DNA from 2 places in the Aliiglaciecola sp. SL4 genome. Region 2 is predicted to be linked to the other one. Evidence: riboswitches for the same ligand, from Rfam matches in the RefSeq annotation. Region 2 holds a riboswitch; the other holds the start of a gene.
The links. Region 2 has a riboswitch for thiamine pyrophosphate ahead of AB6T38_RS01215 (TonB-dependent receptor). Riboswitches for the same ligand answer to the same signal wherever they lie in the genome.
Positions count from the first base shown of each region.

Region 1: linked by a shared signal. The riboswitch ahead of thiC (phosphomethylpyrimidine synthase ThiC) and the one ahead of AB6T38_RS01215 (TonB-dependent receptor) in region 2 are both predicted to bind thiamine pyrophosphate.

Region 1 is NZ_JBGOSE010000011.1:15,216-19,651, forward strand. It holds gene thiE (thiamine phosphate synthase) at 1-760, opposite strand, end outside; gene thiC (phosphomethylpyrimidine synthase ThiC) at 845-2,809, opposite strand; TPP riboswitch at 2,978-3,100, opposite strand; gene AB6T38_RS14840 (PEP-CTERM sorting domain-containing protein) at 3,213-3,926, opposite strand; gene AB6T38_RS14845 (hypothetical protein) at 4,275-4,436, shown strand, end outside.
Region 2 is NZ_JBGOSE010000001.1:269,267-273,702, forward strand. It holds gene AB6T38_RS01200 (GNAT family N-acetyltransferase) at 1-150, opposite strand, end outside; gene AB6T38_RS01205 (acyl-CoA thioesterase) at 221-637, shown strand; gene AB6T38_RS01210 (iron-containing alcohol dehydrogenase) at 729-1,877, opposite strand; TPP riboswitch at 2,192-2,290, shown strand; gene AB6T38_RS01215 (TonB-dependent receptor) at 2,351-4,414, shown strand; gene AB6T38_RS01220 (YkoF family thiamine/hydroxymethylpyrimidine-binding protein) at 4,433-4,436, shown strand, end outside.

The DNA of each region.
Region 1 (4,436 bases), on a different contig from region 2:
GCTGATGTTGATGTTGGGGTGAAGTAAATGGAATATCTTTAACCGCTAACCAATCCGTTGCATAGCTGTTATCTATGCTCTGATTGTTCAAATCAGCGCTTTTGGTTTCACAGTTTGGTGTATCAGCCCCTAAGAGATCGCCACCGGTGAACAGTATGTTGCAGTCTAGTCTTTTGGCAAGGTTTTCAAGATTGGCAATTTGCTCATGGTGAGTGAGGTTTGGCAACTGGCTTAATTCCAGTAATACCCCTAGTTCATGACGATTAGGGGTTATCAGGCTAACCTGTTTTGCCAATTGCAAATAAGCGGCATAGCTGTCTTGTTGATGATGGCTGGATAAAGATTGACCGCTGGTGGACACCATTACCGGATCCCAAATCACTGGAATTTGCAGATTATTGGCCTTTTCATAGGGTTTTAATTTGCTGATAAGCCACTCACTTATGCAGCGAATTTGCTCAGGGTTGGCCAACATACCAATCTTAATTGCTGCCGGAGGAATATCTTCCAGTAAGCAATCCAATTGTTTTCCAAGCATAGTTGTTGGGGTAGGCGTGATCCCTTGTACTTGTTGTGAATTTTGGGCGGTGATGGCAGTCACAACCGTACATGCATGCCCTCCCAAGTCGTGAATGGTTAGACAATCTGCCTGTATGCCAGCCCCACCGCCACTGTCTGAGCCGGCAATAGACCAAACAATGGGGCGGCCAGCAGACCGCACCTCACCTGATTCGATATTTGTGTTTAAGTAGACACCCATGATTAGTTCATCCCCTTGATTAAGTAGACACCCATAGTTATTTCAGGCTCTGTGCTTACGTGTGCTTAAGTAGACACCCATGGTTTACTCAGACTCCGTAATGGCTTGTTCATCAATGGGGGTGTATAGCTGGGCACCTTGGGCTTTAAACTCTTCGGACTTTTGTGCCATAGCTGAGGCAATTTCCTGCGGACTCAATCCTGCTTGACTCAATTTCAATCGTGAGGCGTCTTGTTCTATCTGAATTTGTTGTTTGGCGGCGTATTCGCGCACGTCTTGAGTGATTTTCATGGAGCAGAATTTGGGACCGCACATGGAACAAAAATGAGCCACCTTGGCTGACTCTTGGGGTAAACTTTCGTCGTGATATCGTCTTGCCGTGTCAGGGTCTAAACCAAGGTTGTATTGGTCTTCCCAACGGAACTCGAAACGTGCTTTGGACAGCGCGTTGTCGCGGATCTGCGCACCTAAGTGCCCCTTGGCGACGTCGGCTGCATGGGCCGCGATTTTATAGGCAATCAAGCCTTGTTTAACGTCTTCTTTATTCGGTAGTCCTAAATGCTCTTTAGGGGTGACGTAACATAACATGGCTACCCCATACCAACCTATCATCGCTGCGCCTATGCCTGAGGTAAAGTGATCGTAGCCCGGCGCTATGTCAGTTGTTTGTGGACCAAGGGTGTAAAAAGGCGCTTCGTCACAAATTTGCAACTGTTTGTCCACATTCTCTTTGATTAATTGCATTGGAATATGGCCAGGGCCTTCGACTATGGTTTGTACGTCATATTGCCAAGCTATTTTGACCAATTCCCCTAGGGTTTCTAGCTCGGCAAACTGGGCTTCATCATTAGCATCAGCAATACAACCCGGGCGCATTCCATCCCCTAAAGATAGGGATACGTCATAGGCGGCGCACAGTTCACAGATTTCTTGAAAATGCTCATATAAAAAACTTTCCTTGTGATGAAATAAACACCATTTGGCCATTATGGAGCCGCCGCGAGATACTATGCCCGTCAAGCGCTTTGCGGTCATAGGTACGTAACGCAGCAATACTCCAGCGTGGATCGTAAAGTAGTCTACGCCTTGCTCAGCCTGTTCTATCAAGGTGTCACGGAATACCTCCCAAGTGAGATCTTCGGCAACACCATTTACTTTTTCCAGGGCTTGGTAAATGGGAACAGTGCCAATTGGGACAGGCGAATTACGGATAATCCATTCTCGGGTTTCGTGAATATAGCGTCCCGTGGATAAGTCCATTACCGTGTCGGCCCCCCAGCGGGTTGACCAAACTAATTTTTCTACTTCTTCTTCGATGGAAGAAGTAACCGCAGAGTTGCCAATATTCGCGTTTACTTTGACTAAAAAGTTACGGCCAATGATCATCGGTTCGGATTCGGGGTGGTTAATATTGGCGGGAATAATCGCACGACCGCGTGCCACTTCTTGGCGCACAAATTCTGCGCTGATAGGTTGTCCAACGAGTGCACCGAAGGCATTACCTTGGGCTTTTTGGCGTAAAACCGGATCCGTTAGTTCCTCTCTGGCCATATTTTCGCGGATCGCAATATATTCCATTTCCGGTGTAATGATCCCCGCTTTAGCATAATGCATTTGGGTGACAGCTTTACCCGCTTTGGCTTTTAGCGGTTTTACCGAGCGGTTAAATCGCAAGTGCTCTAAATCATCGTCGCTGCTGCGTGCTTGGCTAAACTCAGAGCTAACTTGCTCTAACTGTTCAACGTCTCCCCGCTGCATAATCCAATTACGACGAAGTTTAATTAAACCTTTATGTATATTGATTTGGGCATTGGGATCGGAATAGGGGCCTGTGCAGTCGTATACCGGAATATCTGGATTTTGTTCGGTAATAGGTGCGTCTTTGCTGCCACCTAAAATAGTCTCTGTTTGGGATATTGCGCGCATACCAACACGAATATCGTGTAGCTCGCCTTGCACATAGACTTTGTTGGAGTTGGGATAAGAAAAGGGTTTAAAGTTATCAATAAATTGTTTCGCATTAGCGCGAGTTTGACGACGATTTGACATTAGCAATCTCTCATATTGTTAAAAAAATGAAGTTGCTTGTCTGGAGAGGTTTGGTGTTGAAAAGCGCCAATTATCGAAAAGGGCAGGTTGCATTTAACAACTCAGAAGACCACCCCAATTGGCAAAATAAGCTGTAAAACTAATCTGCAATAAAAGCACATTTATGGTTACAGCATTACGCTTGTTTCCTTCGCGGGTATTAGCCCGATCAGGTTCAACGGATCCCGAATCAACGGTCTCAGCTCACACTACTTAGTAAACTAAATCGTGCTAGCACTCCGACAAGAGGGACTAATATAAACACACTAATTTAATTTAACAAGCAGATTATTGAATAATAAATTCACCTTTGAAAAACAAAGGTGAACTTAGTACTGCATTGTGGAGTTGCTTTTTTATCTGTTTAAGATTTGCGGCGACGTAAACCCATAGCCAACATCCCTAAACTAAGTAGTGCAAGAGCGCCAGGCTCAGAAACCACACCGTATGTTAGATTGTCATAACGTACATCAAACGAATTTCCATCATTTTTAGCATTTAAAATAACTTCGCCAAAAGAGATTGTTGCTGATGCTGTTTCAGAATACACCATAGTGCCGTTTACAAAATACTGCACTCCGTTATTCGCTGCTTTATATGCAATAGTGTTGAATTCATCTAGGTTAAAAAGCGTTGATAGGTCAACCCACGCGTTATCCCAGATTGCTAAACCCGCGCTAGGATCGGTAACTCCCGCCCCTTGGAATTCTAAAATTGGGTAGCTAGAGATATCATTAGCAGCATTTCTACCAACTCCCCAGAGCCCTGCAAAACGTTCACTATTGGTCCATGCCGAATCAATAAACATATCGACAGACACATAGTTTGAACCTGTGATGTCTAGTTTCATGCCTTGGGTATCGTAAAATGAACCGCCTCCAGTAGACGTTGAACCGTCGATACCCATAACAAGCTCGTTGCCAACAATTTGGAAACTCGCCGGTGCCGCACGATCTACATAAAAGTCTGCCAATGAATCGCCATTGTCAAAGGTCTTAGTGACTAGTGTTGCATGACTAGACATGGTCATAAAAGCCGAACCTAAAACTGCTAATTTAACTAATTTAGATAAATTCATAGTACTTCCTTATTTATTTAGATAACTGCAAATTTATAATTTGCATGGTTAAATATGCATATTTCAAACCTAAATTTTATCTTTTTGCTAAACAATGACTTAATCTTTTTATGTTATAAAGTTGTTAAAATTTTTGACGGTTAAAACCGCTTTTTGGTAAATAAAAATCTCGTAAATGAAAGTGGCTTTTTCAAGAGGGGTTGTAATAGAGGTTAGCTCAGCGGCAGGCAAAACCGCCATAGTGTTTTATACTAACAATGTACGAAAAATCACTGATGTTATTGTGAACCAGTCTATTGTTTGTATGTTTTCAAATGCAGTGGGTGAAAAGATCTAAGGAAAAAGGAAATGAAAAAGCAAAACAGATCGTCAAAAACATTAGACTCAGCCCCAGAGTTGAGTTCTTCACCTTGCGATATGGCACGCTTTACGGATTATTTTTTTGGTTTGGATAAAAAGCACAGAAAACGGATAGAAACGAAACAGCCAATGAAACCCCAAGGAGAGTCA
Region 2 (4,436 bases):
TACACAAATGTTTGTTGAAGGCCCATTAGCAGCAAATATTTGGGTAATTGAGTCGTATACCCACTTTTGCGTACCGGATATGACTAACAATTGTCGATGGCATTTATGCCGCTTTCGTTCTGCAAGCCAAGATTTTACTTCTGTTGTCATATGCTTTTTTAGTTAAATTCTTGATATAGTTTATTTCCCCTAGTGTATTGAATAAAATTGAGGAATACGAATGCGCTTTCTAACGCGAAGATTAGTGATGCCTGGAGATTTAAATTATGCGGACTCTTTGTTTGGTGGGCGTGCTTTAGAGTGGATTGACGAAGAAGCGGCTATTTACGCAATTTGTCAGTTAGAAACCAATGTTTTGGTAACAAAACATATTGGTGAAATTACTTTTGAATCACCGGCTTTGAAAGGTGATGTTGTGGAGTTTGGCTTAGCGACTAAAAAAGTGGGACGTACCTCCATTACCATTTCTTGTATGGTTCGAAACAAAGCCACTAAAAAAACCATCTGCATGGCAGATGATATTGTTTTTGTAAGTTTAGATCCAGCAACCAGAGAGCCAATCCCCCATGGCAAATCGATGAAAGAGCTGGAAGAACAAACGAAACAAGAATTGAGATCATTAAATTTAAACGATTAATTCCTTTTCATTTAATCGAAATTACAATAATGAGTTGGTTCAATGCCGCTAACGATGAGATTTTAATTCAACGTAAGCGGCATGTTTTGATTTATACGCTTGCACTTACTATATTTTTAACGTCTTCAGGGGTGATGTTTTGTCTCTCCCCAATTTTTGTCATACCCGCTTTTTCGAGCCTTGAAGCAACCTTATCAGCCACATCTGAGTCAATATTATATTCAGAAAGTGTCGTTTTTATTCCCATATCACGGAAGAATTGTTCAGTTTTTTCAATTACTAAATTAATTGCACCTTCTTCGTCATAGCGACTTAACCCCCAAACACGTTCGGCGTACTGAAGCAACTTTTCTCGTTTGTGCTCTCGTTGATATTGCATCACTCTGGGTAAAATAATTGCCAATGTAACTGCGTGATCCAAGTTATGGAGTGCAGTTAATTCATGTCCTATCATATGAGTAGACCAATCTTGAGGAACACCTACACCAATTAAGCCACTCAATGCTTGTGTAGCATTCCACATCAGATTGGCTCGTAAATCATACTCTTTTGAATTGAGAACTTGTGGACCAATATCAATTAGATTACTTAAAATTGATTCCGCAAAGCGATCCTGAACACTGGCATTCACAGGGTAAGTTAGATATTGCTCAATAACATGAACAAAGGCATCGACTACGCCATTAGCTAGTTGCCGTTGTGGTAAAGAATAGGTCACTTCTGGGTCAAGTACCGCAAATTTAGGCCTGACATGTTCAGACATAAAGGACAATTTAAGGTTGTGCTGTCGCCGTGTTACTACCGCGGCCGTGTTTGTTTCTGTACCCGTGGCTGGCAATGTTAAAATGCATCCTAGGGCAGTGGCCTGTTTAACTTTTTTCCCCTTGGCTAGAATGTCCCAAGGATCTCCCTCGTAATGTGTGGCTGCAGCAACAAACTTAGCCCCATCAATGACTGAACCGCCACCAACTGCAAGAATAAAATCCACACCTTCAGCTTTAACCATTGAAGCGGCTTTCATCAAAGTTTCATATTCAGGGTTGGGCTCTATGCCTGAAAACTCACACCAATTATGGCCCTCAAGTTGTTCAACAACCTGTTGGTAGATACCGTTATGTTTGATGCTCCCTCCACCGTATATCAACATGATTTTGGCGTCGGGTAATAAGGAAGATAACTTACTAATAGTGTCTTTTCCAAAAACAACTTTAGTAGGATTGTAGTAGATAAAGTTTTGCATTTTCAAATCCAAAATAAGGTTAAGAAGCTGAAAGGTTTCGATTATCTATATTGAACCACTAAGTGAGAAATTCAAGTTGAATGTATGAATTAACTGTCATTCATATATTCAATAATTTCCCTTACTTTCAGCGTATTTTTACAAGTTTAGACTATTCAACTGGTTAACCCATGTTTCTGAAATTGGCTGACGAAAAGGGAGGCTTCTTGGTTAAAGTAGCATAGGAACAGGTGAATTCTAAAAAACACTCATTTATTCATGGAGATCCGATTGCGCCCTTGCTATCATCTGATTGTTCAAGTTAAACAATAACTTGTTACACCAAGGGGTGCTCGTTGCTGAGATTCAAACTGTTGAAAACCCTTATACCTGATCCGGATAATACCGGCGTAGGAATGGTCATCAAGAATTTTTTAAAGCTTTCCATTTACTGCCGAAATACCGGATCTTTTCATTAATTAGAAGAGATCCAAATGAAATTGAAATTTCCTGTACTTTACACTACTTTTTTATGCGCTATCCCCTCATTAGCCTTGTCTGCTGAAAGTCTAGAAGTGATTACTGTTACGTCTGATTTTAGAGAAAACGATATTCAAAATGTAACCGCCAGTGTGAGTGTTATATCTGAAGATATCATCGAAAAACGTAACGCATTTCATCTTGAAGATATTTTAGGTATGGGCGCGAATATAAATTTTAGTAGTGGGGCTTCTAGAGGACGCTTTATTCAAATCCGAGGTATTGGTGAGCGCAGTCAGTATTCTGAACCAAATAACCCATCAGTGGGGTTACTGGTTGATGATTTCGATTTTTCTGGGTTTGCAGGTTTAGGCACTTTGTTTGATGTTGAACAAGTCGAAATCTTGCGTGGACCGCAAGCCACTGAGTTTGGCGCGGCAGGTATGGCTGGAACCATTAAAATAAAAACCACTGAAGCTGATGATCAGCAACAAACCAAATTTCTAGCTACTGTTGCTCAGCAAGGTACTTGGAATGTTGGTGCCGCTTACGGAAATCAAATTAACGATAAGCTGTTTTATCGTGTTGCTATTAATCAGTTTAAAAGTGACGGCTTTATCTATAATCAATTTCTTGATAGGGATGATACCGATAATCTTGATGAATTAACTGCTCGATTGAAGTTGAAATATTTAGCGACTGAAAATACAACAATAGATTTTAATTATCAGTATTTTGATATTGATAACGGCTACGATGCTTTTTCACTTGATAATGACGGGATCACCCGTTCAGATGAACCCGGTGTTGATACCCAAGAAACTCATGCGTTTGGTATGAAAGCGAAAATTGAGTTTTCCCAATCCACTCTAATTGGTTCGTTAAATCACACCACATCTGATTCTGTGTATGGCTATGACGAAGATTGGACTTATGTGGGCTTTCACCCGTGGGAATATAGTTCAACGGATTACTACTTTCGCGAAAGAGACTTAACCAGCGTTGATTTGCGAGTGGTATCAAATGATAAGGGCTTGATTTTTGATAACACAACACAGTGGTTAGTCGGCTTCTTCGGCCGAGATATTGACGAAAACACCCGCAGAAATTACACCTATGCTGAACAAGATTTTAGCAGCCAATACGACCCCATTAATCTAGGCATTTACGGGCAAACTGATACTCAGTTTAACGAGAATCTAAGTTTGAGCTTAGGCCTTAGAGCTGACCGTTTTAAAATGGATTATGTCAATAATGAGGGGTATGTGGAGCAACAAACCGACACCATGGTAGGCGGTAAAGTTGTACTTAAATATTCTATAAATCAAGCTTCTGTGTATTCGAGTGTGTCTAGAGGGTATAAAGCTGGCGGATTTAATCCTGATCAAAGAGTCACCGAGGAAAGTCGTTTATTTGCTCCTGAATATAATTGGAACTACGAAATTGGTATAAAAGGGCAAGCATTCGAAGATCAACTTTTTGTGCGGGTAGCGCTTTTCTACATGGATAGAGAGGATACACAGGTTAGCGATTACGACGTACAAATAAGTGAAGAAGGAATACCGAGTTTTATCGATATTATTGGTAATGCTGACGTAGGCACAAACAAAGGGGTAGAAGTGGAGCTTGATTGGCAAGTATCGGACTCCATCAACCTTAGTGCAAATTATGGATACCTAGATGCTTATTTTGGTGGTTACACCCAAGCCGATGGCACCTATATTGATAAACAATGGCAAGCTCAAGCACCAAAAAATTCATTTAACCTAGCAGCGTTAGGCTATATATCCCAAAATTTAAGTGTGCGTATAGAAGCAGATGGAAAAGATAATTATCGTTTTTCAGATGGACATGATGTGGAGTCTCCTTTTACGGTCTTAGTCAATGCCCAACTGCGTCTAGATTGGCAAGACTGGACGTTTTCAGTATGGGGTAAAAATATACTGGACCGTGAACACTATGTTCGTGGTTTTGGCGGGTTTAGTAATGATCCAAGAGACGAATATGCGACACCTGAACCTTACTTACAGCTTGGTGATGGTCGCCAATTTGGACTGACTGCAAGTTTACGTTATTAATTATATTGGACGCTTATTATGA